Saccharicrinis fermentans DSM 9555 = JCM 21142: one gene and its partner. The main gene of each other region encodes a partner of the protein of the gene in region 2 in a complex. Links are inferred from orthologs where the notes say so. Each region holds a gene or a part of one and is shown on either strand. Other genes may lie near its edges.

What was found.
Region 1: the proteins of mnmE (region 2) and mnmG are in contact, whole or in part, in a solved structure (PDB 9HIP), measured with the Escherichia coli proteins. The link is inferred for Saccharicrinis fermentans DSM 9555 = JCM 21142 from one-to-one orthologs.

Annotation. Positions count from the first base shown.
Region 1 is NZ_KI912107.1:4,445,225-4,460,849, reverse strand. Bases 4,146-7,121 are described here. They hold mnmG (tRNA uridine-5-carboxymethylaminomethyl(34) synthesis enzyme MnmG), read right to left. Parts: upstream 6,585-7,121; coding sequence 4,707-6,584; downstream 4,146-4,706. Other genes in these bases: CYTFE_RS0118185 (ATP-binding protein), read right to left, coding at 7,071-7,121; ybeY (rRNA maturation RNase YbeY), read right to left, coding at 6,648-7,046; ade (adenine deaminase), read right to left, coding at 4,146-4,673. Outside these bases: CYTFE_RS0118210 (lipoate--protein ligase), read left to right, coding at 137-1,111; excinuclease ABC subunit UvrC, read right to left, coding at 1,234-3,048; more of ade, read right to left, coding at 3,048-4,145; more of CYTFE_RS0118185, read right to left, coding at 7,122-7,475; CYTFE_RS0118180 (murein hydrolase activator EnvC family protein), read right to left, coding at 7,565-8,686; CYTFE_RS0118175 (DUF4292 domain-containing protein), read right to left, coding at 8,706-9,461; CYTFE_RS0118170 (tetratricopeptide repeat protein), read right to left, coding at 9,526-11,268; dut (dUTP diphosphatase), read right to left, coding at 11,531-11,971; CYTFE_RS0118160 (MATE family efflux transporter), read right to left, coding at 11,976-13,466; Holliday junction branch migration DNA helicase RuvB, read right to left, coding at 13,481-14,506; CYTFE_RS0118150 (response regulator), read right to left, coding at 14,511-14,900; quinolinate synthase NadA, read right to left, coding at 14,971-15,625. UniProt on the Escherichia coli protein: NAD-binding protein involved in the addition of a carboxymethylaminomethyl (cmnm) group at the wobble position (U34) of certain tRNAs, forming tRNA-cmnm(5)s(2)U34.
Region 2 is NZ_KI912107.1:892,828-908,366, forward strand. What follows is about bases 6,717-9,606. They hold mnmE (tRNA uridine-5-carboxymethylaminomethyl(34) synthesis GTPase MnmE), read right to left. Parts: upstream 8,925-9,606; coding sequence 7,509-8,924; downstream 6,717-7,508. Other genes in these bases: CYTFE_RS0103845 (RtcB family protein), read left to right, coding at 6,717-7,441. In the rest of the region: CYTFE_RS0103815 (hypothetical protein), read left to right, coding at 1-118; CYTFE_RS0103820 (transposase domain-containing protein), read left to right, coding at 81-395; CYTFE_RS0103825 (hypothetical protein), read left to right, coding at 924-1,640; CYTFE_RS0103835 (helix-turn-helix transcriptional regulator), read right to left, coding at 3,344-4,357; CYTFE_RS0103840 (slipin family protein), read left to right, coding at 5,021-6,121; more of CYTFE_RS0103845, read left to right, coding at 6,278-6,716; sucD (succinate--CoA ligase subunit alpha), read left to right, coding at 9,995-10,864; CYTFE_RS24880 (GNAT family N-acetyltransferase), read right to left, coding at 11,233-11,754; hcp (hydroxylamine reductase), read right to left, coding at 11,860-13,506; CYTFE_RS0103885 (ATP-binding protein), read right to left, coding at 13,573-14,454; CYTFE_RS0103890 (Crp/Fnr family transcriptional regulator), read left to right, coding at 14,577-15,251; CYTFE_RS24885 (NigD1/NigD2 family lipoprotein), read left to right, coding at 15,328-15,539. UniProt on the Escherichia coli protein: Exhibits a very high intrinsic GTPase hydrolysis rate. Involved in the addition of a carboxymethylaminomethyl (cmnm) group at the wobble position (U34) of certain tRNAs, forming tRNA-cmnm(5)s(2)U34.

The DNA of each region.
Region 1 (15,625 bases), 3.6 Mb from region 2 along the record:
TTAAGTTTTTACTTTTATATAAGTTATATAATATATTGTATTTCAATATTTTACAATATTAAATAGTCACTATTTACAGTATTTTAATCGTCTGAGATTTTTATATAATTAATTTCCTTATAAACGATACAGCTACATGCGAATTATACTCAGTAAAAAAAGCGATCCTTTTCAAAATTTAGCCAGCGAAGAATATTTATTAAAAAATTTTAAAGACGACATATTTTTTCTCTACATCAATTCTAAAAGTATTATTGTAGGTAAACATCAAAATACGCTTGCTGAAATTAATTATAAATTTGTTAAAGAAAATAATATACCAGTTGTAAGAAGGCTATCTGGTGGAGGGACGGTATTTCATGATCCAGGTAATATCAATTTTTGTTTTATCACTTCAGGCATCAAAGGCGAATTGGTAAATTTTAAAAAATACACAAGTCCCATTGTTGCCTTCTTAAAATCTATTGGAATACAAGCTCATTTTGGAGGGAGAAATGACATTTTAATAGATGGATGCAAAATTAGTGGTAATGCCTCCCACGTGTTTAAAAATAGGGTTATGCATCATGGTACATTACTTTTTAATAGTCAATTGGGTTCATTAACACAATCATTGAAAAACGACCCACTAAAATTCAAAGACAAGGCGGTGAAATCGGTTAGAAGTAAAGTGACAAATATTCATGAGCACCTAAAAGAAAGTAAAACAGTAGAACTATTTGTACAAGAGCTGACTGAATACATCATAAAAAATTACGAGTGTGAATCTTATAATATATCAGATAAGGACTATGAGTACATTAATGACTTAGTAAAAAATAAATTTAATACATGGAACTGGAATTTTGGCTATAGTCCCAAATATGAACTTAAGAAGCGAATTAAATCAGCGTCAGGTAAACGTTTCGAAATAGTATTAAAAGTAAACAAAGGTACTATAATAGAAGCAGCTATTAAATCGAATGCCACCGATAAGAACAAAATTCAAGAACTAGAGTCAAGCATGATAAACTGTTTCCACGAAACAAAATCATTAAAAGAAAAAACAACCACCCTATTTTTAGGATGGGAAGAATTAAAACAACAAGAACTATTGGAAGCCTTATTTTAGTAAGGGTAATATTTCAAAACAATTAACTGACAACTCGAATGGCAATAATTATTATTCGTAATAGACTTTACATCACTTTTTCACGTTCACCAATGTATATATGCATAGGTCGGCTTAAAAAATCAGGTACTTTGAAAATGATTCCACACTAATTTACCCTTTACGGCACCAATAGAATGTTCCATTTCCTGCAAACTTAATTTTTTAATTTGCTCAACGGATTTAAAGTCGCCTAGAAGCTTTTGAGCAGTCTTATCACCAATTCCTTTTATCTGATGTAATTCCGAAGTAGCGAAATTCTTAGAACGTTGGTTACGGTGAAATGTTATTCCAAAACGGTGCGCCTCATTACGGGCATGCTGAATAATTTTTAATGTCTCTGAGTTTTTATCCAGATATAAAGGAACAGGATCTCCTGGAAAAAAAATCTCTTCCAACCGTTTGGCAATACCGATTACGGCCACTTGATCATCGATCTGTAAGCGACGAAATATTTTCATAGCAGCACCTAATTGTCCCTTACCCCCATCAATAATAACCAGATTAGGTAAAGCCTCATTTTCTCGAATCAAACGTGAATATCGTCTTTCAATGATCTCCTCCATACTAGCAAAATCATCTGGTCCTACCACTGTTTTTACATGAAAATGTCGATAATCCTTTTTACTAGGTTTACCATTTTTAAACACTACACAAGCTGCAACGGGGAAATTGCCCTGAATATTTGAATTATCGAAACACTCAATATGCTTTGGTTTATCCTTAAGTCGTAAATCCTTTTGCATAGTATTGACTATACGATCCTCAGGCGTTTCTTTTTTACGTAAGGACAACTGTTTAAGCTTTTCAAGACGATAATAAGTAACATTTCTCTGCGAAAGTTCCAACAACTTCTTTTTATCACCCTTTTGAGGTATAATAAACCTAATATTTTCGTACTTGGAATCCGGAAAAATGGGCACTATAATTTCCCTGGACGTACTATGAAGTCGTTCTCTTACTTCTGTAATCGCCAAAGAAAGTAATTCAGGGAGCGACTCATTAAGTTTTTTCTTCAACTCAATGGTATGGGCTTGTATAATGGCACCATTAACGACCTTTAAAAAATTAACGTAGGCCGCATCATTATCATCAATAATAGAATAAACATCCACATTATTAATATTTGAGCTTACCACGGTAGATTTGCTTTGATAACTGTCTAACTGCTTAATTTTTTGTTTCAGCTCTTCGGCTTCTTCGAACCTATAATTAGAAGCATGATCCAACATTAAATCCTTTAAATATTTAATAGCAGCATGTATATTACCTCTCAATATATTTTTTATAGATTCAATATTCTGGCGATAAATATCCTCCGCATAAGCACCAATACAAGGTCCTTTACAATTCCCTAAATGATATTCCAAACAAACCTTATACCGCCCTTCAGCAATTTTTTGGGAAGCCAAATTAAGCTTACAATTACGTAAAGGATAGGTAGATTTAAATAGATCAAGTAAGGTACGAACCATACCTAGCGATGTATAGGGTCCAAAATACAAACTCCCGTCTTTAACTATATGCCTGGTAGAAAAAACACGAGGGAAAGGTTCATTCTTTACAACAATCCAAGGATAAGATTTATCATCCTTAAGAAGTACATTATAGCGAGGTTGGTACTTCTTAATTAAATTATTCTCCAATAATAGTGCATCCTCCTCGCTATTAACAACGATATGCTCAATATTACAGATATTTCGTACCAGTAAAGCTGTTTTACCATTATCGGGACGTCCTACAAAATAAGAAGAAACCCTTTTCTTTAGATTTTTTGCTTTACCCACATAGATAATTTTCCCATCCTTATTGTAATATTGATACACGCCCGGATCAGAAGGTAAAACAGCAATTTTCTCCTTTAGTAATTCAATTTTTGGATTAATAGATTTATCCATTAAGCATATAAATTTGTAAAAGAAAAGCTACTCACATCAAACAATCCCTTATCACCTATTTTAAGTTTTGGTATTACCAAGAGGCTCATAAACGACAATGTCATGAAAGGGGCGGCCAATGTAGAACCTAACTCTTGTGCCTTTATATTTAAAGTTTGGTATTTTTCTGCAACAACCCTACCTGGTTTACCCGTCATTAAACCGCCTACTTCCAGAGCTAAACAATCTTTATCATCATTGAAAGCGTAGGCCATTCCACCTTTGTGAGCAATAATTTCATTTAAAGCACTTACTATATCCTTGTCAGATACACCTACGGCAATTAAGTTATGGCTATCATGAGCCACACTACAAGCAATGGCACCCTGTTTTAAACCAATATTTTTAATAAATCCAACGACTGGAGGAGCCGTTTTGTATCGATTTAAAACCACAATTTTAAGAATATCATCATTAACACTAGACTTAATAAAACCAGAAGAATTAGAAGGAGTCCATATAAATTCATCCGTTAGTAGGTCACCATCTTTAGCCTCTATAACCCGAATATTGCAATCCTTTTTATAGGCAACACAAATATCTTCTTCTGAGATGCTTGAAATATTAAAATTATTAATAACCTTAGATGTAGGAACCTCAAACAGTACTTTACCTTGACCATATACTGGTTGGCCATCGATAAAAGTCTCAAGAATATTAAAATCAGTCAAAGTATCCACCACTATCAGATCAGCAGCATCACCTACACGTAGTCTACCCACAGGAAGCTGATAATGCTCAATAGGCTTCAATATGGCTGCTTTTAACAGGTCAAAGATATCAAGTCCTAATGACAATCCTAGACGAATAATTTTGTCGATATGTCCTTTTTGAATAATTTCATCTGGGTGTGAATCGTCGGTACAAAGCATAATATCATCAGGGTGTGTATGAAAAAGAGGTGCTAAAACCTTAAAGTTTTTAGCCGCACTTCCCTCCCGTATTTGAATACATACCCCTTGTTCTATTTTTTGTATAGCTTCTTTTACCGATACACATTCATGATCAGAACTAATTCCGGCACGGGTATATTTTTTCAAATCATTACCCATCAACCCTGGCGCATGTCCATCAATTCTTTTTCCATTAGAATGAGCCGCCTTCACTTTATCCCAAACCTCCTTATCATCGAAGATAACCCCTGGAAAGTTCATCATTTCCGATAAGAACCAAATATCGTCCCGCTGCAATAACTCATTAATCGTTGTAGCATTAATAATAGCCCCACTGGTTTCAAAAGACGTAGCCGGAACACACGAAGGTGCACCGAAAAAACACTTCAAGGGCGTTTTTTTTGCATCTTCAATCATGTAATTCACACCTTCAACCCCCATCACATTGGCTATTTCATGAGGATCTGTAACCACAGCTACCGTTCCACGTGGAACAACTATCTTTGAAAACTGGGTTGGTGTGAGCATGGAACTCTCAATATGAACATGTCCATCAATTAAACCAGGTAATATATAATGCGTGCATTCCTCCTGAATTTCTTCAATGTTTGTGATCATTCCATTACAAATTGAAACAATTCCATTAAAAATATTACGATTGGTAATATCAACTACTTTTCCTTTTATATCCATATTTTTGTTTTATTCCGTTCCACGTGGAACGCATTAACGACCCATCAAAACCAAAAGTACATTTATATCGCTTGGACTTACACCGGAAATACGACTAGCTTGTCCGATAGTTTTAGGATTAACTTTAGCCAATTTTTGGCGTCCTTCGGTAGAAATACTCTTTAATTCTTCATAATTAAAACGCCCTTCTATCTCAAGATTTTCCAATCTCGATAATTTATCGGCCATCATCCTTTCCCTATTGATATATCCTTGATACTTAATGAAAATTTCTGCAGACTCGAGTATTTCCATTCTTCGCTGAATGGGAATTTGAGAACAATGCTCTTTAAAAGGTTCTATATACTCAATAAGTCCCATAATACTAACTTGTGGACGCAAAAGAACATCTTTTAATTTAACCGTTTGCTTAAGCGGAGTGGTATCTACAGTGGATAAATAATCATTTATATACTTAGGCTTTATACTAAAATTATCCACAAATTCAATAATTAAATCTCTATACTTTAATTTTTCGTCTAGTAAAAGTAAACGTTCCTTTTTGGCTAATCCTATATCAAAACTTTTTTTAGTCAGCCTTATATCAGCATTATCTTGCCTTAATAAAATACGATACTCGGCACGAGAAGTAAACATCCTATAGGGTTCATCTACACCTTTGGTCACCAAATCATCAATTAAAACGCCAATATAAGCTTCATCTCTCCCAAGCACAAACGATTCCTTTCCTTGCAATTTTAGATGCGCGTTTATGCCAGCCATTAACCCTTGGGCTCCGGCTTCTTCATAGCCGGTAGTACCGTTAATCTGGCCAGCAAAATACAAATGATTTACTAACTTAGTTTCCAGAGTATGGTGCAACTGAGTAGGATCAAAAAAGTCATATTCAATGGCATATCCGGGACGAAATATTTTAGCATTTTCTAGTCCGGGTATATGTTTTAAGGCGGCTAACTGAACAGATAAAGGCAAAGAACTACTAAACCCATTTAAATAATACTCAATCGTTGTTTCTCCTTCTGGTTCTAAATGTAATTGATGCTTATCCTTATCGGCAAATGTTACAATCTTTGTCTCGATACTCGGACAATAACGAGGACCCATACTTTGAATAGTGCCATCATATAAAGGAGATTGATGCAGTCCTGCTTCTAAGGCCTCATGGACTTTGGTATTGGTATAAGTCAACCAACAACTTTTCTGAACTAATTTAGACTGTTCATCGGGTAAGTAAGAAAACTTATAAAAGGTATCATCACCTACCTGTTCCTCACATTTTGAAAAATCAACAGATCTTCCATCTACACGAACAGGAGTACCAGTTTTCATACGATCAGTGACGAACCCAAAATCCTTCATTTTATTACTAAGACCATAGGAACTAGCTTCACTAATACGACCGCCTTCCATTTGCACTTGCCCAATATGCATAAGTCCGTTTAAAAAAGTACCATTAGTCAAAATAAGGGCTTTACAAGTAAACTCCACTCCCATTTTCGTAAGAACAGATTTTACACGATTCCCGTCAAACTGAATATCAACCACCGTATCCTGCCAAAAATATAGATTCTCTGTTTGTTCTAAGATCGACCTCCATTGGGAAGAATAAACCATTCTATCACACTGTGCCCTTGGACTCCACATCGCAGGACCCTTTGATCTATTTAAAAGTCGAAACTGAATAGAAGATCTATCAGTTACTACACCTGCATATCCACCCAGGGCATCAATTTCGCGAACAATTTGACCTTTCGCAATACCGCCAATGGCCGGATTACAGCTCATTTGGGCTATTTTATTCATATCCATTGTAATCAACAATGTTTTAGAACCTAAATTAGCAGCAGCTGCTGCTGCCTCACAACCAGCATGCCCTGCTCCAACCACAATAATATCGTAATTAAAATCCATAACAAATCAATAAGAATGCAAAGGTACATGCATTCAGTTATTTACAATAAAAAAACAGTGAAATTATGAAATTGTTTTAAGAACTTCCAGTGCTTGATCCTCTAAAGCATGCATAGCTGCATCTTCTTGGTCTGTTTTATCCTTAAAACCTAATAAATGAAGTATACCATGAATAATAACACGATGTAATTCGTCTTTAAAAACAGTGTTATACTCCTTGGCATTAGAACGTACCGTATCTAAACTAATCAGAATGTCTCCGCTAATGAAATTATCTTCGCAATAATCAAAAGTTATAACATCCGTATAATAATCATGATTTAAATAATCACGATTGATTTTTAAAATATACTCATCAGAGCAAAAAAGAAAGGAAATTTCTTTACAAATACCTTTATGCTGGTCTACAATAATATTTATCCAGCGCTTCAATAAATCAGTATCTAACTGTATATCAGACACATCCTCATAATCAAAATAAATCACCTACAAATTAAATGTTAACTTAACCATACTACCCTCTTTTTCAAAATCAATTTCATCAGCTAAATGGTTCATCAAAAAAATACCTCTACCATGCGTCTTTTCAACATTCTCAGGTAAAGTTGGATCTGGAACCTTAGTGTAATCGAATCCTTTTCCTTCATCCATAATGACAATTTGAATATCTTTATCGGATATTTGATATTCTAATTTTACATTTTTAGACGAATCTAGCTTGTTTCCATGTACAATTGCATTGTTAACACCTTCAACAACGCCTAACAATAGCTTACCATATACATCCGAATGTATATCGTATTGACTCGAAATATCATCAATCAATTTCTCGATTAGGCTAATATTCTTAATGTCAGAACTTATAACGACTCTTTCCACAGTTAAATCCATTTATGTCTTAGTAATTTACACTTACATTATACTACAAATTACACAAATAGTTACTCAAATGTAAATATTTTTCTTTTAATTATAAAGTGCTATTTCTGCAACCATTCTAAAGGGTTAATCTTTTTACTCTCCTCCCAAATCTCAAAATGTAAGATACCATTCTTATCTTCATTATCAGCAAAAATTTGACCGATACTTTGATTACTTTTAACAACTTGGTCATTTTTTACATCAACCTTGGCCAAGTTGGCGTAGACGGTCAGATATTTTCCATGTCTCACAATGACCGCCTTATTGTATCCAGGAATAGCAATAACGCGGCTTACAGTACCTTCATAGACACATTTAACCCTATTCTCTTTCGATGCTGTTATATCAATGCCATTGTTCTTAATTTTTACGCCCTTTAAAACGGCGTGATTATGTTCACCAAAACTACTGGTTACGATACCATTTTCAACAGGCCAATTTAACTTACCTTTAGCACTATGGAAATTAGAAAAAGAATAACCTACCTCGGAAGAAGATTCCCTAATGAGTTTTTCAATACTCGCTTGTAATTTTTTGGTAGCACTTTCTTTTTTAAGAATTTCACGCCTTAACCATTTTTCGTCTTTTTTTAAATCAGCTATATATTTTTGTTTTTGAGAAACACTCCTTTTTAAACTTTCTATTTCATTCAATAAAGCTAAATATCTTTTTTGTTTACTTTCAAGTATAATCTCATTTTCACGAACTATACTATCGTGTCTTAATTTAGTGTCAATTAAAACCAGACCTTGCTTTTTTCGATAAGAAGCATATTGTTTCATGAGATGAAATCGCCGATAGGCCTCAGAAAAAGACTTGGCACTAAAAACAAGCATAAACTCATTGTAATTGGATCCCATCTGCTTATGTGCAGACAAAATTAGATTTTTATAGCCATCACGCAAGAAACTAATTTCTTCTTCCAAGGAAGCAGTAAGCTCCTTATTTATATTGATTTGTTCCGTAATAGCCTCCATTTCCTTTTTATATGAGGCAATTACCAACTTTTGGGCACTTATCTGCGCATTAATCAACTTTAAATCATTCAGATAAGCGATACGCGTATTACCCTTTGTCTTTAAAAGCTTTTTTGCATTACTAATATCTCTTTCATACTGCTCACGTTGCTTCTTTAAGGACTCAACATCAGTACTTTGTGCCGAAATTCCAGTTAGTACCAAGCAAATAAGTATGGCAACACTACAAAGCTTTAGAGGTATAACTCGAAGGAATTTTAAAATGAAGGCTACCACCATCGTTTATTTCTAAAAAATTTATTTTTAAATCTACATCAAAAACCTGAGAACCATGCGCTGCTTTAATTTCTAACCTTTCAGGAAACAAGATATCATCAAAGGATTTAAAATCCTTATACTTAATAAAAACGGACTGATTAGTTGAGAAATCCTTAATATACACATTAAAAATACGATATAAGTCAGGATAAATATCAATTTCGTGGAGAATTATATTATTATTACTACGTCTACTTAACCTTCCTAATCTTTTATCCTTTAAAGATTTAAAAGAATAAAAGTCATCTTCGACATGATGTTTATACTTTTTTAATCCATCCATATAATCACCATCAGAAGGATACAAAAAAAGAGAATTACTTAAAATCGACTGGAGCGCAAAGAAATCAAGATCTAATCCATACTTCGTACTAAAAAAATTGTAATTAGTGAACATAGCCACTTTATTATGCTTATCAAGAATAACGACCTCATTTTTCGTGAATTTAGCCCTCACCAATTCAATACCCATTAATGCATAAATAGAAACAATGATTTGACTATCCTTTTCAATAACAAAACTTCCCTTAAAGGACTTTTTACTACGTCCATCATTATAGTTAAACTGGACTTTTTTTAAATATAACTTATCATAAACAACTTGATTTGCATCCAATTGATTACGCAATCTGGCATCACTAATATTAGAAACTTTCCCCAAGGTAATCCTTTCCGTCGTTTTACAACTAACAAAGAGAATAATGCACCCTACTACACATATAACCCTATTCAGCAACATACTTTTTTAATTCTATTTTTCGTTTTAAAACCACCGATTCATTACCCATATCCAAAGACTTTTTCCACTGAATCAAAGCATCCTCCACCTTATTATTCATGAACAAAATATCTCCATAATGTTCTACAATAACATCACTGTCAACACCTCCGTTATCTATAGCTCTTTCAATAATGTATTTAGCTTCAAAAAACCTTCCTCTTTTAAAAAGAACCCAAGCATACGTATCTAAATAGGTAGCATTACCTGACTCTAACTCAATACACTTAGAAATCATTTTTTCAGCCTTTTCCAGCTCCTTATTCTCAACAGATAAATAATAACTATAGTTATTTAGCACAACCACATTGTTATCATCGATTTCTAAAGCCTTTTCGTAATGTTTAAAGGACTCATCTGAATTACCTAGACTATGTTCTACATCCCCGAGATAAGCATGCATTTGCCCCTTTAAAGTAAGATTATCACCCGCATATTCTAGACCATTCTGTAACTTTTCCTTTGCATGTATATACTCCTCCTTCTGCATGGCGGCTAAGGCATAAAACAGATTAAATAAAGGCTCTTCAGGAAAAATAGAAAGCACTTCATCAGTTCCGGTATATAAGTCCTCAAATAATCCTAAATCGATTTCTAACAGAAACATATCTTGCCACAGCGCAGGGTTACTCTTATCAATACTCAATGCCTTTTTATATTGAACAAGAGCAGCCGGCTTATCTCTATTTTGAAGGTAATTGGCATAATACACATAACTACGGGCGTCGTCCTTATGAACAATAGTTAAGCGATCAAACAATTCAGCTACAACATTTGTATCTTTATAAGTCGCAAAATCCTTACCCATCAATAAAGGTAACAAACGTTGAAATTTAACTTCCAATGCAAGATCCTTATCATCCAATGCTTTAGCAAAATAAGTAAAATAGGCAGTGGTATCCGCTTGCTTTAATTTAGTATTGGCCAATGAAAAATAGCCCATTCCATTTCCTTCATCCAATTGAAGAATTTTTAGATAGCTTTGCTCAGCCTTGGTATAATTTTTATTATACAAATATAAATCACCTAAAAAACCATAATACCTGGGCTCATAAGGATTATCATCAATCAACTTATTAATTTCTTTATAAGCTAATCCTTCCTTACCCATCTCCAGATAAATCTTTTCCTTTTCAGTAGATATCGTTTCGTTAATACCTATACTTTTCTCTAGAACATTGTAAGTATCAATGGCTTTCTGATAATCTTTATTGTTTTGATAAAGTTGGGCTAGAACATATGTGAATTCATCACTATCAGGAAATCGCGCTACTAATTTTTCATAGGTAGCAATGGCTTTAGGGATATCTTTATTTTGCTGATATAAATCGCCCAACAAAATCTGAAACCACTTATTATCCGGAGATAGACGCACCGAATTACTCAGCAAATCCTGCGCAGCTTTATAATTTTTGGCAGCGATGGCAATATTCGCTAATTCAAAATAACAAGTACCACTTAAAGAATCAATTTTTAAACATTCCACAAAATAATTTTTTGCTTTATTTAAATCACCATTCATTTTTAAACGTTGGCCTTCATAAAAAAAGTAATCAAACTTTCTCTTATTTTGAGGACTCAAGAAAGAAACTTTTGAATCCAAATTCTGTTTAACTGTTACGGTATTCTTAACACTTTTGCATCCTCCTAAACAAATAACAAGAGCCAAAAGCCAATATAAATTTTTCATGCGATAAAATTTTAATTTGAATGATCACATCAAACTCACCACCAAAACATATCCTAAGAGAATAATAATGGTTCGTTTTATCTGCCCGATTCTCTCTTTAATAAACTTTAAAAATCATTCAATAGTCAATATTTCCTCACTAAATCAAATGAGTTTTATACAAAACAATGAACAAAGTAATATTGCAAAAAATACTAAACCTACCTCAAAGAACAAAACACATAAAAGCGATCTAATAAAACACAATACGAATTAAAAACATTTATAACTTACCGGTGTGGCCAAATCCACCAGCCCCTCTTTCTGAATCTACTAACTGATCCACCAATGAAAAGGTCACTTTCTCATGTTTAGCTACCACCATTTGACAAATGCGTTCACCATTTTTAATAACAAAATTATCCTTGGAGAGATTAATCAAAATAACTTTAATTTCACCTCTATAATCAGCATCAATCGTACCAGGGCTATTCAAAACTGTAATACCATGCTTAAGTGCCAGACCACTTCTAGGTCTAATTTGAGCTTCAAAACCAGCAGGCAATTCAATAAACAAACCTGTTGGAACCAACACACGCTCTAAAGGTTTAATAAGCATATCCTCTTGAAGACTGGCTCTTAAATCCACTCCTGCCGAGAGCTCAGTAGCATACGAAGGAACAATATTTGAACTTTTATTAATTAACTTAACTTCTAATGTCATGATTTTATATTAGCTTCTTTTTAAACTCTTTCAAATAAACAAACCCTAAAAATACAATTATTAAGCCAATCCGCACACCATACAATAAAATATCATACCAAAGTATGGAAAAATCTGACTTATAAATATTTATTAAGGGCAATATATAAATGCCAGTCACATAAATAACAGCTGCAAGAGCAATATAACGCAAAATCGGCCACCAGTTATACCGTATATTAGAATGTTTATTACCCCAATAAATACTTAATCCCACCATAACAGCAAAACAAATTAGACTAGCCAAAGCCGCACCAATATACCCGATAACAGGAATTAAAATAAAATTAAGCGATACGGTAATAATACTCCCCACAATACCCATAAAAGCACCGTATTTAGTATTATCTGTTACCTTATACCATACCGACAAAGTAAAATAGATTCCACTTAAAAGTTGGGCTACCAAAACAATTGGGATAATCACATTTCCTTGTTCGTACTCCTCAGTAAGAACGATATTGATGAAATCCATAAAAAAAGTGACGCCAAGGAAAATAAGCAATCCGAATAGGGTAAAAAACTTCAATATGTCCGAATACATACCCGGACGTTTATTGTCAGCATGATTTTTAAAGAAAAAAGGTTCAAAGGCTAAACGAAACGATTGCGTAAACATAGCCATGAGTACACCAATTTTAAAGTTGGCACCATAAATAGCCAATTGTCTTAAACCCTCATCACCACCTACCAATTTAGGAATCAAAATCTTATCTATTTGAATATTTATCATCCCGGTAATTCCTACAATCAGAATTGGAAAAGAATACTTATACATATTAAGGAGCAAACGAAAATCTAGCTTACCAATACAATTAAAAACATCCGGTAAAATGACAACTAAAATAGAAAAAGAGGCAAATAAATTAGATAGTAAGACAAAAAAAGCTTGATCATCAGAAAAGGCATACCAATCCAATAACCTAAAAAAATTCGATCCATAATTTTGCGGACACCAGTACAGAAAAAATAGGTTGAAAGAAATTAAAATTAGTACATTTAAAAGCTTTAATAAACCAAAACGAACACTTTTACCTTCGTAACGTATTTTAGCAAAAATAAGGGATGAAATAGCATCAATAATGACTATTAATGCAACAATAACAACTAATTTAGCAGGAATGCCATTACTAAGCCAGGCACTAAAACTATCCTTAAAAATAACAACGAACCACAAAAAAAGTAAACTGGTTGAAAAAATACTACCAATAGCAGTGGTAAAAACAGAACTATAATTTTTTGTTTTAGCAAAACGAAAAAAACTGGTTTCAAAACCATAAGTTAAGATAACCAGTAATATAGCAATATAACTGTAGAGCTGAGTCACGATACCATATTGTATCCCATCCATCGTACGGATATAATAAGGCATCAACAACCAATTCAGAAGACGCACCAAAATGGTACTTCCGCCATACACAATTGTATCACCAGCCAAAGACTTAAACTTACCCAAAATACATTAGCTTATTAAAAAAGTGAATACTGTTCCTGATTAAAAGAATCTTTTCCCAAATGACTATAAGCCAACGCTGTCGCCATACGTCCCCTCGGTGTGCGTTTGATAAATCCTTCCTTTATTAAAAAGGGTTCATATACCTCTTCTATGGTACCACTATCCTCACCAATAGCAGTAGCAATGGTACCAACACCCACAGGCCCTCCATGAAATTTATCTATAAGCGTACATAGTATCTTATGATCCATTTCATCCAATCCATGCTGATCAATATTGAGGGCCTCCAGTGAATATCTAGATATTTCAATATCAATGGAACCATTACCTTTTACCTGGGCAAAATCTCTGACCCTTCGAAGTAATGCGTTGGCAATACGTGGAGTTCCGCGACTTCTGCCAGAAATTTCGAGACAAGCCTCCTTACTAATACTTGTATCTAAAATACCCGATGATCGATTCACTATACCCGCAAGAACTGTATTATCATAATATTCCAGGTGACAATTAATGCCAAAACGAGCCCTTAATGGACTAGTTAACAATCCACTACGTGTAGTTGCACCCACCAATGTAAAAGGGTTTAATTCGATTTGTATACTTCGTGCACCAGGTCCTTTATCAATGACAATATCTATTCTATAATCTTCCATAGCTGAATAAAGATACTCTTCAACTACAGGACTAAGACGGTGTATTTCGTCAATAAATAGAACATCATTAGGTTCTAAATTAGTGAGTATACCGGCCAAATCACCAGGTTTATCAAGTACAGGTCCACTTGTTAATTTGAAGCCTACGCCCAATTCATTGGCAATAATATTCGATAAAGTCGTTTTACCAAGGCCTGGAGGGCCATGTAACAAAACATGGTCTAAAGCTTCCTCGCGCATGGAAGCAGCTTGCACAAATATTTTTAGATTTTCAACAATACTATCCTGTCCTTTAAAATCATCAAATTTCAAGGGCCGTAACTTATTATCGGCTTCTCTTTCTATATTTTGGTACCCTTCCTCACGTATATCAAAATTATCTTCCATCCCACTATTTAATAATTCCCAATTGTTTTATTAAGGCCATAAATAAATCTAATTCGAATGGCTTAGCCATATATTCATCCATACCTTGTGCCAAACATTTTTCGCGATCGGCATCGAAAGTATTGGCCGTTAAACCAATAATTGGCGTAGAATAACTCAAACCCTCTTCATACTTTCTAATTTCGGAAGTAGCCTGAAGACCATCCATAACAGGCATCATTAAATCCATGATAACCAAATCATAACGACATTTTTTAATCATATCCAAAGCCTCCTGTCCATTATTAGCTATATCCATCTTAAAACCTAGCTTACTCAGATTCAAGAATATAAGTTTTTGATTTAATATATTATCCTCAACTAATAATATAGACAAAGAAGCAGAATTTTCCATTTAAAATAGATATTGAAGTCCAAGCACAAAAAAAGCAAAATATTAGCACATATGTAAACTATTCGTCAAATTAAAGACCTAGTTTATTAGAAATATCTAGCATTCTTTCAATGGGCTTCACGGCTTTCACCCGTACCGCTTCATCTACTTCAATGGTTGGCCACCCAAATTTTAGTGCATTATAAAGCTTATCCATGGTATTTAAACGCATAAATTCGCAATCATTACATGCACAAGTAGAATCATTAGGCGGAGCAGGAATAAATGTCTTATTAGGGCTCTTTAGTTTCATTTGATGAATAATACCCGATTCGGTAGCCACAATAAATTTTTGACTACTGCTGGTAGAGGAATAATTCAAAAGGGCAGCGGTAGACCCAATATGATCAGCAACCATTAAAAGTTGCTTTTTACATTCAGGATGCGCCAATATTTCAGCGTCTTTATTACTATCCTTGATTTCAAGTATTTTTTCCAGTGAAAACTTTTCATGAACATGACAGGCACCGTCCCATAAAAGCATTTCACGTCCGGTTATACTATTAATATAATTTCCCAGATTTTTATCAGGTCCAAATATTAATTTTTCATCCTTAGGAAAACTATCTACAATAGCTTTAGCATTGGTGCTGGTTACTACAATATCAGATAAAGCCTTAATTTCAGCTGAAGTATTCACGTAGGTGATGACCTTATGATCTGGATATTGTTTTATAAACTTAGCA
Region 2 (15,539 bases):
AGCGCCAGTATTCGAACAGAATTTTTATCTGCAAAAAGACAGCACATTGGTTTATAAAAAAACTTGGATTCGTTCCAAAGATGGACACTATTACTTGGAAAAGGAAGAAGAATTTTAAGGTTGATTTACATCAAGGAACTTTTAATCGGCGTTATCTCATAGACAATCTGTTCGATAGACTTCTAGTCGCCTGTGTAACTTCAGAAAATGATTTTAGGTATTTACTACTGGGATGCTGCAAAGCCAGTGATGTAAATCCTCGCGAATGGCTTACGGATGTATTTTCTAAGATTGCGTTATACAACAGCAATTATGATTTAGACTTGGCTGATCTTTTGCCGCACAATTGGAAAAAGTCTAATAGTTGTCAGAATATTCCAAAAAACACCCACTAATTTCGATTAATTCCAAAAGATTCCAGTAAAACTTAGAGAATTCCAACGCTCCAATCGACATCCGGATTGGAGCATTTTTTTACTTTGCAATATGTAGCAGACCGAATATTTACCGCATATTTACTTTACTCCTGATTTTAGATAGAATAATTTCAGGTGTTTTTTTTCATGTTCGTATTACTTTGATTATGAATCAAACATACAAAACACTATTGGCAAAAACAACTATATAATGTTGGTATACAATGATTTGCATCTTAGCTTAATGGCATTGCACGTGCCGCGGTGGGGGTACATTTGGCATGCAAATATTGCAAAATATCGCAAAATAAGCGATGAGAATCGTGGTAATATTTTCTAGACTTACCGATATTGAAAACATCTTAGTCAATTATGTTTGATACTCATTTTAAAGCCTCTTACAATTGTTCTCTTTACTTTATACCTTAACTTCGTTTTTTTATATTTGAATATAGTATAGAAATATGTTATAGACATATTTTTAAGAAACAATAAATGAAAACAATTATGAAAAAGTATTCGGTTCTATTATTTCTGATTTTTGGGATTATTATCTTGTTTATATTACCGAGAATTTTTATTAAAAGTACATGGGGATTTGATTTTACTACTAATAATGCAAGTAATATAGGAAGTGCAATTGGTGGTGTTACAGCTCCAATTATTGGAGTCTTAAGTAGCTTTTTAATATATTTTGCCTATAACGAGCAAAGAAGAGCAAATAAAAAAGCGGATAATAAAAGAAACTTTGATATTCTTTATACCTTATTTAATGACACAAAAAAACGTTTCTTTGAATTGCAATATAAATCTATAGAAGGTGCAGATAATCAGGGTAAATATGCATTAAATGTATTTAGGAATGACGTGATCTCACAAGCTGCAATTGAAGCTGGGGGAAAGCCTAAAAATTTAACTAAAGTTTTAAATACAAGTTATAGAAATGAACTTATTGAATCTTTAGATTTAATTTCTTTGATTAAAAAAAATACAGATACAGGTTATAGTTTACTTCAAAATGAAAGAGAATTATTGATAAAATCATTAAGTTTATTTTTCTATAAAAATTTAAAGATCCAGTTAAAAGATATAGAGGATAGCCTTAAAGACTTAGATGATATTAAGGTTTGTGGTAGGATAGAACCTACTGGAACAAAACAACTTAAAGTATTAAAAGAATCCGTTTCAGGCCTTTTAATCTGCTTTGACGGGAATGTAAGCTGAACACTTTCCTGTGATTATTTTTACGTTTTCAAAGAGACTGTAAACTCAACTCTGTCCATAATTTAGAAATTATATTTTTGAGGATTATGGAAAAAAAAGAATTGAACCCCGAGTATATCGCTATGCGTGATATGGCACTCGAACAGTTAAAGAGCGGTAAATCCCTGACGGGTAAGGGTGGAGTATTTACACCCATTATAAAGGAGTTTTTGGAGAGCGCTTTGGAGGCCGAGATGGACGAGCATTTGACCTCCGAGCGTCGCTCCCAGGGCAATAAGCGCAACGGCAAGGGTAACAAAACGGTTAGATCCGAAGGCGGTAGTGTGGACATTGAACCGCCCTATGACCGCCACGGGGATTTTGAGCCCGAAATAGTAAAGAAGCGGCAGACCGTTTTGGCAGACAGCCTTGCCCCCAAATTATTAGCCTTTACGGCAAGGGTATGAGCCTACGTGACATCGGATCATATATCCGGGACATGTACGACGTTGAGGTTTCCCCAACCGTTTTGAGCAACATTACCGACAGGGTGATCCCACAGGTCAAGGAGTGGCAGAACCGACCCCTAGACGATGTTTACCCCATTGTTTGGATGGATGCTATGCACTACAAGGTAAGGGACGGGGGAAGGGTAGTATCGCGCGCCGTATACAATATTTTGGCTATCAACAAAAGCGGCAGGAAGGAACTCATAGGGATGTACATTTCCGAAAGCGAGGGCGCTAACTTCTGGCTGTCGGTATTGACAGACCTAAAGAGTCGCGGAGTAAAGGATATCCTGATTGCCTGTACGGATAATCTGACGGGTTTTTCACAGGCGATATTAAGCATATTCCCCGATACAGAAATTCAAAAGTGCGTGATACACCAAATTCGGAATTCGCTCAAATACGTGGTCTCCAAAGACCAGAAAGAATTTATGAAGGACTTGAAAAAAGTGTACCAAGCCCCAACCAAGTCACAGGCCGAGAGCGAGCTGATTAACCTAGAAGTAATGTGGGGCAAAAAGTACCCCGTGGTGCTGCGTTCGTGGAACGACAACTGGGAGGAGCTGTCCGCTTACTTTAAATATGACGCCCCCATTAGGAAACTGATTTATACCACAAACGCCGTCGAAGGCTTCCACAGGCAGGTTCGCAAGGTAACCAAGACCAAGGGTGCGTTTTCCAGCGACATGGCTTTGATGAAACTCATTTATCTGGCCACCGAAAACATATCGAAAAAGTGGACTCAACCCATACAGAACTGGGCATTGACAGCCCAGCAGCTTTGTATCATGTTTGAGGGGAGGTTTGTTATCAATCTGTGAGCACACACCAAATTATAAAAGCGAAGGTAGGTCCGCTTATGAGTTCTGCCAAGGGTATATAAACGGCTTCGTACCTCAGCCGCCCTTGGCAAAAATCATAAGCTCCCCGATGAAGCTTTTAGAAATTGGTTAAAAGAAAAATAATGAGTTAATTTGAAATCGTAAAAAAACAACAGGACAGAGTTCAGCTAACATTCCCTACTTATTATCAGCTTCATATGCTCATTCTACCTGAGTGAAATTATCTTCTTTACGTTTTCTGTTTTACACTTTTATGAAAGTGTTTTTCGTTATATGTATTTAGATATAATTAGTAGTTAGTTATGCTTTTTATATCTTAATGCATATAATATTATTAATCAATACTCAATTACGAACGCACTGCGTTCGTAATCTATTTGTTGTATTGTTCATAGGCTTTTGTAAGCAAATCACTCATTTTTTTCCTTAAAGAAGGAGGAGATAATACTTCCAATGCTGGTCCAAAACCTAGGAATAATCGTTCCAATTCATAATTTGGTATTAATTTAATACTGATGATAATTCCATTATCGTTTTGCTCAATGAGTTTCTGCGTCCAATGGATGGGTTTGGTTAAAACGTAAGGTGCGTTTTCTGAATTGATGGCTAATTTTATTATTCTTGGTTCAAGGCCATGATTGACGGTAACACCAATAATGTTTTCATAATAGGAGTCCGGATGAAAAGTTTCATCCATTTTAAATTTAATATTCTCAGCTGGTTGAAAAGATTCAATACGATCCAATGCTAAGGTGATAATTGTTTCTCCTTTTGTTTTTCTTCCAACTAAAAACCATCTATTATTAAACTCTTTTAGTAGATATGGATGAAAATAGATGCGTTGTGATTTCCTGGCTTTAAAAGATTTATAATTAATGATAATGACTTGCTGTTTAAGAATCTCTTCGTATAATCCATTTAGATGCTCAAGACCTTTTAATTCTTCGTTGCGTTCAATATGTATGATTGGACGAGATTGATTTTGCTCAGTATGTATTTTGTTCTCTAATTTCTGTATTAATCCTGTCATCTCTTTAAAATGACTAAATCCTTGAAACTGCTTTAAGATTTCTATTGCATCCGTTAGTTTATCTAAGTCCTGATTTGACAAGGGTAAATTCGTAATTGAATAATCAGGATCTTCATAAGTGTAGTACTTTTTATCGGTGATGATGATAGGAGCATTATATCCCAATTTCTCACTTCGCATGGTTTGAATATCCAATTGAATGGTACGTTTACTAACCCCTTTGTCAATTCCCTCAAACTCATATAAAGCATCAGAACAAGTTTCAATTAAATCCTCTAAAGTCCACTTCCTATATCTGTTACGCAAGCATTTATCAATAGTAGTATATCTAATGAGGGCATTCCTATTAACTGGCATATTGTATTTTTTTTAAGAAAAATAGAAAAAATATTCTACTACGCAAAAAGATTGCGCAGTAACGATGAATCTTTGTAGAGTCAATCAGACAAACGTTCTTTGAATACACTCACTTTTGTGATTAAAAATATTTCTTCTCTGTATGAGAGGATAAAGACATGATTAAAACAAAGTTTCAAGGCTTGATGTAAGTTTCTGTATAGCTTCATAGTATTGGCTTAGTAAAGTTCAATGTGCTACTTGTTTTTTTGCTTTTTTTCATACCCGATGTGTGTTGGAGGTTCGAGTCCTCCTTCTGATAAATGTCAGAATAGCTAAAATAGGTAGAGCAACATCTCTAATTGGTAAGGTCGCAAGACTACAGGTTCGAACCCTGACTCTGAGTTAACTACTCACTTTTTAACAGTTACATGAAAGTAGAGTGACTAATAGCCGGTATTCATTTTCGGATGATAACAATCTTTGGCTTACTAGCGAATGAGGTGTAATGATTATTGCGGATAATTACTTACTCTATAGATATGCAATTCAGATTATCGAATTCAATCCATAGATAAACTAATTGTTCAGAAATAGTGATTCTCTAATTCCCGTTACCAAAGATGGCTTTGTCGCTCTGCTTATTTATTAAATGAATGATTAACAAACTAAAAATACCTAAAGATGAAACGAATAAGAATAAACAAAGGTAAAATCGGTTTAGTATTTAGAAATGGAGATTATATTAAAATATTAAAAGCTGGTACTCATTGGGTGTGGTTCTTTGATAAAGTAGGGATTTGTAATATGTCGCAACCATTTACAGTATCTATGGAATTAAACATCTTGTTGCAAGATGAAGAATTAGCCGACATGTTAGAAGTTGTAGAAGTGTTGGATAATGAATTGGTATTGAAATATGAAAACGGAGTATTCAATGAAGTGCTTAAGCCTGGGCGTTATGCGTATTGGAAAGGATCAACGAACTATGCCTTTAAAAAAGTAGATTTAAGTAAGGTAGATATTACCGAAGATATACCTGTAAATATTCTTTATAAAACTGATATTTTTCCTTATGTAAGAATTTATCGTGTAGAGTCGTACGAAAAAGGTTTGTTGTTTGTTGATGATAAGTTTATTAAAGAGTTAAACCAAGGTGTATATTGTTTTTGGAAAAATAATACACCAGTACTAGTTATGAAAGCAGATTTGCGTCAAACACAACTAGAAATCTCAGGTCAGGAATTATTAACAAAAGATAAAGCAGCGATTCGAATCAGCTTTTTTTCTACGTATAAAGTAGTAAATGCGATGAAAGCTTTAACAGAAAATCAAGATTATAAGAAGCAATTGCATGTAACGCTTCAGTTAGCTTTGCGAGAATATGTGGGTACGTTAACCTTGGATGAAATATTGGAGAGAAAAGAGGAGGTGGCTGATTTTATTATGGGTTCCGTACGCGAAAAATCTGTTGATTATGGTATAGAGTTATCTGATGGTGGTATTCGAGATATAATTTTGCCAGGAGAAGTTAAAGAAATCATGAATCAGGTATTGGTGGCACAAAAGAGAGCTCAAGCTAATATTATCACGCGCAGAGAAGAAACAGCATCTACACGAAGTTTATTGAATACTGCTAAATTGATGGAGGATAATACTATGCTTTTTAAGTTAAAAGAAATGGAGTATGTGGAAAAAATTGCAGATAAAATCAATACTATTTCCTTATCCGGTGGTGGACAAGTAGTAGATCAGTTAAAGGAGATATTTTCTACTGATAGATAAAAAATAGAAAACATTAAAGAATCCCATTTAAAAAAATGTCACATAGAGTATGACCAGAACCTAATGGGAGTAAGTAAAGAATTATGGTGTATTGGTTTTAATTCCTGTACATCAGTCTAAATACTTTATACTTGTGTCTTGATATTAAAATTAAATATGAAACAAGTTATATCAACAGAAAACCGACCTATAAAAATGTGGTTGGACGAAATAGAAGAGAATGCCTTAATTCAGGCAAAAAACATGGCCAACTTGCCCTTTGTACATAAGCATGTTGCTTTAATGCCAGACGCGCATATGGGCTATGGAATGCCTATAGGTGGTGTATTGGCCACCAAAGGTGTTATCATTCCCAATGCTGTAGGCGTTGATATTGGATGCGGTATGTGTGCTATGCGAACCAGTATAGGTGATGCTGATTCTGATACATTAAAGAGTATCATGAGTCAAATACGAAAGCTGATTCCTGTAGGATTTAATTGGCATAAAGAGGCTCAAGATGAAAAATATATGCCAAATATGGATGTGTTACCCGCAATTGTTGAACGACATATTATAAAAGCCCAAAAGCAGATTGGTTCTTTAGGCGGTGGAAATCATTTTATTGAAATTCAACACGGATCGGATGGTTATATCTGGGTAATGATTCATTCTGGGAGTAGAAACTTAGGCAATCAAGTAGCTCAATTCTATAACAAAAAAGCGAAAGCTTTAAACGAACGTTGGCATGCTTCAGTTCCAGCTTCATACGACTTAGCATTTTTGCCCATCGAAACGGATGAAGCACATGCTTATATGAAAGAGATGAATTATTGTGTAGATTTTGCTTTTGCTAACCGTCGTTTAATGATGGAGCGTGTGCAACATGCTTTTCAATCAGTTATGAAAGGAGAAGTGGAGTTTGATGAATTAATAAACATTGCCCATAACTATGCTGCTTGGGAGAATCATTTTGGCGAAAATGTGCTGGTTCATCGTAAAGGGGCAACCAGAGCACGTTTAGGTGAATTAGGTATTATTCCGGGATCACAAGGAACCAAATCATATATCGTGGAAGGTTTAGGAAATCCAGAAAGCTTTGAGTCATGCTCGCATGGTGCAGGTCGTGTAATGGGGCGTAAACAAGCGCAACGAGAGTTAGATTTGAACACTGAGATCAAGCGTTTGGATGATAAGGGCATTATTCACGGCATTCGTCATAACAAAGATCTAGATGAAGCGGCAGGAGCCTACAAGGATATTGATACCGTAATGGCCAATCAACAAGATTTAGTTAAAGTAAAAGTGGAGTTGGAGCCTTTGGCAGTGGTGAAACGGTAGAGAAAAACTGGTGTAAATAACCAGTTTTTTTGCTATTAAAATTCAATTATTCGCCGTCGTCGGACGACTATTTTCCGATACAGAAATTTTTAAATATATTGCCCAGTACTTCGTCAGTTTGTATTTCACCACCGGTTATTTCACCCAGAAACACCAGTACCTCACGGATATCCTGAGCCAGAAAATCGCCTGAAATACCTTTTTGCAGTCCGTCGACAACACGTAGTATTGAAGAGTGAGAGCGTTGTAAGGCTTCGTAGTGACGGGCATTGGTGACGATTACTTCGTCATTGTCTACAGCTTTTAGATTGATGATTTTTATCAATTCGGCCGATAGTTGGTCTATTCCCGTTTGTTTCTGTGCCGATATGGAAATGATGGTATCAGTTCCTGACAGATCTTGGAATTTTGTTTTGTTGAATCGTTTTTCCACTTCCTCTGGGGGCAACAAATCAATTTTATTGATGGCCACTATTAATTTTTGATCTGCATTCATTTTATCTTTGACTTCGGCGATGGCCTCATGTATTTTCTCATCGGGGTCATTGATGTCGAGCATCAAGACAACGATGGACGCAGATTCTATTTTACTAAAAGTACGGTTTATGCCTAGGTTTTCGATGGTGTCGGTGGTTTTTCGTATGCCAGCAGTGTCGATAAAACGGAACGAGATACCTTCTATATTGATGGTATCTTCAATAACATCCCGGGTGGTTCCATGTATGTCAGATACGATGGCACGTTCTTCTTGCAGGATTGTATTAAGTAAGGTAGATTTACCCGCATTGGTATGACCAACGATAGCCACCGGGATTCCATTTTTGATGGCGTTACCCAAGGAGAAGGAGTGGAGTAGTTTCGACAATAGTTGTTCAATTTCGTTGATGAGATCAATCAACTGCTGGCGGTCGGCAAATTCCACGTCTTCCTCGCTAAAGTCCAGTTCCAGTTCAATGAGAGAGATGAAATTGAGTAGGCGTTCGCGCAGGCGCATTAATTCGTTGGAAAAACCACCTTTCATTTGTTGCAAGGCTACCCTGCGGGCTGCTTCACTCTTAGAGGCAATAAGGTCAGCCACGGCTTCTGCCTGTGAAAGATCCATTTTTCCGTTCAGGAAAGCTCTCTGGGTGAACTCTCCGGGAGCAGCCATTACAGCCCCATTTTTGATGAAGAGTTCCAATACCTTTTGTTGGATATATGGAGCCCCGTGGCATGATACCTCCACTGTATTTTCTCCGGTAAAGGAGTTGGGTGCTTTAAAAATACTTACTAATACCTCATCTAGTTCTTTCCCGTTATCCATCAGTGATCCAAAATGAATGGTATTGGCTGCCTGATTGGTCAGTCTCTTTCCTTTTTTGGCTGCGTTAAAAACCCTGTCACAAATGAGAATGCTTTCAGGGCCAGTCAATCGCACAACTGCAATGGCACCCGCCCCTTGAGCGGTAGAAACAGCGACTATCGTATTGTTTAAGTCTATCATTGTATTTTTATTTGCTGCAAATTTACAGAATGCAGTCGAATAACAAAGCGGAAGATCAAGAATGATCTTCGTCTACGGAAAAAAAGCGTAACATATCCTGCATGTCAATGGATTCATTAAATAAGATATCTGCTTCAGTGGAGATTTCCTGCGCCATGGATGCAATTTTTTGGGTGTGTATATCCAATTCATTGATTGCACTGGCTATTTGTATAGCCTCCTTTTTTTGTTCCTGCGATGATTGGGCGATGGTTTGAATAAACTGGATGGTCTGGATAGATTCGGTATGAATATTTTGAATACTAACACTGCCTGTATCGGAGTACTTCTTCCCTTTACTGGAGATGTTGGCTATTTCAGAGGTAATGATTTGGGATCTTTCTGCTAGTTCACGGATTCCTTTGCCACCACACCGAAGCCTTTGCCTGTATGACCGGCCTTGGCGGCTTCTATGGAAGCATTGAGAACCAGTATATTGGTCTGCATGGTGATTTCTTTGACGCTTCCCGACTTATGGATGAGTTGATCCATCATCTGGATGGCTTGTTGGTTCTGTTCCAGACTCAAATCTATTTTTTCGATGGATTGGGTTCCTGTTGTGGCTAGCTATTGTGCAATCTTAAGATCTCGCCAATGTTTATTAAAGTTCATATTTTTGCCTAGAATAAAGAAGTTAATGCTTGTAGTAAATTTTGTATTTATTGTCTGTAGGTTATTGCGTGCAAAAATAGATCTATGTGTATATAGGCTCATTAGCTGAGTATTAATTGAAAATTATGGTTTTATTTATTTTTATTGTTAATTAAATATGGCGTTTGCTGTGGTTTTTAAGGCGCATTATCTTGCCTAATTAGCTTACGTTAAGAGGAAAGATGTTTAGGGTAAGTGCTTTTTCCACTTTGAGTTATAAAATCAAAAAAAGAGATTTATATTCTATTAATTAATTGATAAAGCACTGTTTGCGACTAAAATGTTAGGTATTTGGTATTAACACAAAAAAACAAATTGAAGGCTTGGCTGTTGTCTAAAATATTCATACTTTGTTAATCCAATATTTAGATATTTTATTTATGAGCGTATTAGTAACAGATAAATCGAATGTGATAGTTCAAGGTTTTACCGGCAGTGAAGGGACTTTTCACGCTTCTCAAATGATTGAATACGGTACTAAGGTAGTAGGAGGTGTAACGCCTGGTAAAGGTGGCACAACTCATTTGAATCTACCTGTTTTTAATACGGTAAAAGAAGCTGTTGAGAAGGTGCAAGCCGACGTGTCTGTCATCTTTGTTCCCCCAGCCTTTGCTGCGGATGCAATTATGGAGGCTGCGGATGCGGGGATAAAAGTGGCCATTGCTATTACCGAAGGAATTCCTACTGCCGATATGGTGAAGGTAAAAGATTATTTACAACATAAAGAAACCCGTTTGGTTGGTCCCAACTGTCCAGGAGTGATATCTCCAGGCTTAGCGAAGGTGGGCATTATGCCTGGTTTTATTCATGCCAAAGGAAAGATTGGTGTTGTTTCTCGTTCGGGTACTTTGACCTATGAAGCAGTGGATCAGCTTACCAAAGAAGGCTTGGGGCAGAGTACGTGTATTGGTATTGGAGGTGATCCAATTATTGGAACTACGACCAAAGAGGCCGTTGAATTATTGATGAATGATCCGGAAACCGAAGGTATTATTATGATTGGTGAGATTGGAGGTGGTATGGAAACCGAAGCGGCACGGTGGATAAAGGAGAATGCCACTAAACCGGTTGTTGGTTTTATAGCAGGACAAACAGCACCTAAAGGGCGCCGGATGGGACATGCCGGTGCTATTATTGGTGGGGCAGAGGATACTGCTGCAGCTAAAATGAAAGTGATGAAAGAATGTGGTATTCATGTGGTGGAATCACCTGCTTCATTGGGAGCTACCATGAAAAAAGCCCTTTCCTAAGACAAGAAAATATATAATTAATCTTTGTAAGAAAAAACAGTTGTTTTCTTGCAGCCACTAATTATGATCATCTATTGAAAAACCTTTGGCATTTATGTTGGAGGTTTTTTTTGCATGAATGCGGTATCTAATTGGAAAATAGATGATGAATTGAAATTTTGGTCCATCAAGTAACAGTTTGATTTACTTTAATTTATTATAGCGTGAGCTATGGTGAGTCAAAAAAAGTATCCAAGTGAGGTATTAGAACTTCGTTATTGTTAGATTATGATGTTCTATATTTCTATCATCAGAGGTTCAACTTTGTGGGATGATTCTGTTTTGTTCAAAAAAAATATTTTGAGCTCTTTATCATGAAAAGAAGCTTGCTAAGGTGCGATGGTTATTTTTTTTTCTTCAACGATGGTTTTGTAGTGTACAAAGCCTGCTTTCTTATAACTCCTGATGGCATTGGGATGATCCAAATCGCAGGTATTTAATTGCACTTGAGTAGGATTAAAAGACCAGGCCAGGTCGATGGCTTTTCGTAAAAAGTATTTTCCATACCCTTTACCAATAAAATCAGAAAGTAAGCCAAAGTAGAGCATTTCAATATGCTTCCCCTCTTCAACAAGTTCACAATAACCTGCGAGACTTTGATGAACAAGAAAAGTGTAGATATGCGTTTGGGGGCTGTTTATTTTCTTAAGAAGTTTGGTATCTTCCATAAAGATTCTATCTAGCCAGTTATAAGCTTCACCAACCTCGGTATATAATTTTCTATACCAATTTATGTCTATTGGTTTTTCAATATGAACGATATTGGTATTTTCAATATTGCTCTGGGGATGTGGGGGAGGAGTTATCATTTTAAGAAAGTACACCTCTGATTGTATCGTATTATAGTTCATGACAGTTTTTGTTTGTGTCAAAAATAAAAATCCCCCGTTGAATACACAACGAGGGAACAAACAAAAAGTGTACTAAGAATATCTTGAGCCACTAAATAGGTGAGGCTATGCAAGAATCATTCTTTCAATATCATCTTTAACGTTGGTAATACCACCAATGCCGAAGTTTTCGATTAATACATTTGCTACATTAGGAGATAAAAATGCAGGTAAGGTAGGTCCCAGATTTATATTTTTAACACCGAGGCTTAATAAGGCCAATAATACGATGACAGCCTTTTGTTCGTACCAAGCGATGTTATAAACAATTGGAAGGTCGTTAATATCATCAAGACCAAAAACTTCTTTTAGTTTTAACGCAGTTACTGCCAATGAGTAAGAGTCATTACACTGTCCGGCATCCAATACCCTTGGTATACCACCTATATCTCCCAAAGGAAGTTTGTTGTAGCGAAATTTCGCACATCCGGCAGTTAAGATTACAGTATCATTGGGTAGTTCAGTAGCAAATTCACTATAGTACTCACGCTCATTCATTCTACCATCACAACCTGCCATCACAACAAATTTCTTGATAGCACCACTTTTAATAGCATCAACCACTTTATCAGCCAATTGCAGTACTTGGTTATGAGCAAATCCACCTACTATTTCACCGCTTTCAATTTCAGTAGGAGCAGCACATTTTTTAGCGTGTTCTATAATGGCGCTGAAATCTTTAGCCTGCCCATTTTGTCTGTCCGCAATATGTGTACATCCGTCGAAACCACTGGTTCCGGTTGTATACACTCTATCCTTGTAGCTATCTTTAGGAGGGACGATACAGTTGGTTGTGAATAAGATAGGTCCATTAAAGCTTTCGAACTCTTCTTTTTGTTTCCACCATGCGTTGCCATAGTTACCTACGAAATGTGTATACTTTTTAAATGCAGGATAGTAGTTGGCAGGTAGCATTTCGCTGTGGGTGTAAACGTCTACACCAGTTCCTTCGGTTTGTTTCAATAGCTCTTCCATGTCTTTCAGGTCATGACCTGAAATAAGGATAGCAGGATTATTTTTAACACCAATATTTACGGATGTAATTTCTGGGTTACCATAACTTTCTGTGTTTGCTTTATCTAACAGCGCCATGACATCCACTCCAAATTTTCCACATTCCAACACTAAGCCTACCAGTTCGTCAACTCCCAAATCATTATTGGTAGATGCCACCAATGCTTTTTGTATAAACTCACATACTTCCTTGCTTTCGTATTGAAGGTTCATAGCGTGTTCTGCATAAGCAGCCATACCTTTAACACCATAAATTAAAAGCTCTTTTAAGGAGCGGATATCTTCGTTTTCGATAGAAAGAACACCGATGGCAGGAGCTACTTTCAGAAAGTCCTCTTGGGTTGAGCCCACGTAATTAACACTATGTTCTTTCGTAGGAAGCTCAATTCCTTTTGCTGTTAATTCTTCTTTGAGAGCATCTCTTAGTTCAATTCCCTCTATGATTTTAGACTCTATTTTTCCACCATCAAAATTTGCATTGGTGATGGTGATAAATAAAGCATCGATCATGTACTTATAGGCTTTATCACTGGCTAATTGGTTATTTGCTGCAATGGTATTTACGTGCGCCAATCCTTTGGTCACAAATAATAATACATCTTGAAGTGCGGCTACCTCATCGGTTTTACCACATACTCCTTTGATTGTGCAACCTGTTCCTTTGGCTGCTTCCTGACATTGATAACAGAACATACTCATGATTAAATATTTTAATTGTGATTGATACGTGTTATTTATATATTATTTTCTATTGCATTTTCCAGGTTAAACCCATTCTTCGCTTAATACCTCTCCCTCAATAGAGATGACGGCTTTCTTAATGGGAATTTTTCTAGAGGCCAGCTGTAAAGCTTGGTTTGCGAGTCCCATTAGGCCACCGCAACAAGGTACTTGCATAATTACAACGGTCAAGGAATTGATTCTGGCATCGTTAATTAGAGAAACCAATTTATTTAGATACGTGTCCATGCCATTATCCAACTTAGGGCAAGCTATGGCCAATACTTTGTTTTTTAGAAATTTGGAATGAAAATCACCCATGGCAAAAGGAACACAGTCTGCAGCCAGCACCATGTCCGCTTCCTTAAAGAAGCTAGCTGCGGGATTGATCAGGTGCATTTGCACCGGCCATTGTTTTAACTGAGATGGTTGAGGCGTAACAGGAGCTGTATCAGCCAAAGAAAAGGCGGTACGTTTAATTTCTCTACTTTGCGAACCAGGGCAGCCTCCACCTTGGTGTGCCATTGTGGGTGTTTCTTTTTTTCCGTGCATCGTATCTATTACTTCTTGCAGATCAAAATCATATTTATCCGTATTATTCTTTAAAAAGGCCATGGCTTCTTTCACAAAGCCCATTTCGTTATGGTCTTTCAAGTGTTTAAGGTGGGCAATAACGGTATTGAATCCTTTACTAACCATTATTTCCATCACTTTGGTTTCGTCATAGGGATCCGCCTCTCTTCGTTCGATTTCCATGGCACCCTGCGGACAGTGACCCAGGCAAGCGCCCAGTCCATCACACATCAGGTCACTGATCAATCGGGCCTTTCCATCGATAATTTGTAATGCTCCCTCGTGGCAACCAGGAATGCATTGGCCACAACCATTACATAACTCTTCATCAATTTTAATTACGTCTCTTTCCATCACCTTTTGTTGTTTGTTTACTGCAAATATGAGGCGATTTGTAGTGTCATGCTTGTAACATATGTTACAATTCCAGAAAAAATTGTATTTTTCCGCTATTAATACCTCTAAATCTTATTTTTATGTTGTTTGATTATCCTATTTTAAAGGAATGTCCTGTTTTTAAAGGTTTAACATTTGAAGAAATTAATGCCTTATTTAAGCAGGTTCATTTTCAAGTGAAGAGATATCCTGATGATCATTTGGTGGCTTGTGCTGGCGATCGTGTGGATCATTTGATGATTGTGTTATCGGGTAGTGTAAAGGGGGAAATGATGGATTTTTCAGGTAAGACCATTAAAATAGAAGATATTGAAGCGCCTAAACCGGTGGCTATCGCCTTTTTATTTGGGAGGAACAACAGGTATCCTGTAAATGTGGTTTCTAATAAGCACTCAGAATTATTGATTGTACCCAAAGAATCTGTTCTTAAGTTGTTCAATAAAAATGAAACTATTCTGTTGAATTACTTAAACACCATTTCTAATCGTTCCCAATTTTTATCGCAAAAAATTAAATTTTTATCTTTTCAAACTGTAAAAGGAAAAATTGCTAATTATATGTTGCAGATCCGCCAAGAAGATTCCATGCATCTTACCTTACCTTTATCGCAAAGTCAAATGGGAGAGCTTTTTGGAGTGGCCAGGCCATCCATTGGTAGGGCGATGAGGGAATTGCATAATGATGGAATTGTGCGGGCCAATGGCAAAGAAATAGAGATCTTAAATATTCAGAAATTAAAAGAATGCCTCGTTTAGCATTTTTTGGCATGAAGACGCAACCATAGTGCCTTTTTGTGGTCATTTGAATAAACAACTAAATGAGGACGTAAAAATGAAAAAGTTATTATTATTTCTTGGGGTGATGGTTCTGTTTAAGCTGACATCTTGTGATGTGCTGGACGATGATAGCGATTATTCTTTGGATAATTTTTCGCTGTCATCCGGAACCGTATTAATGGATGTGGATTCCTATTCCATTAAAACAGACAATGGTAAGGTGCTGTGGCCATCAGCATCTAATGTGAGCGTTAGTCTGTTAGAAGA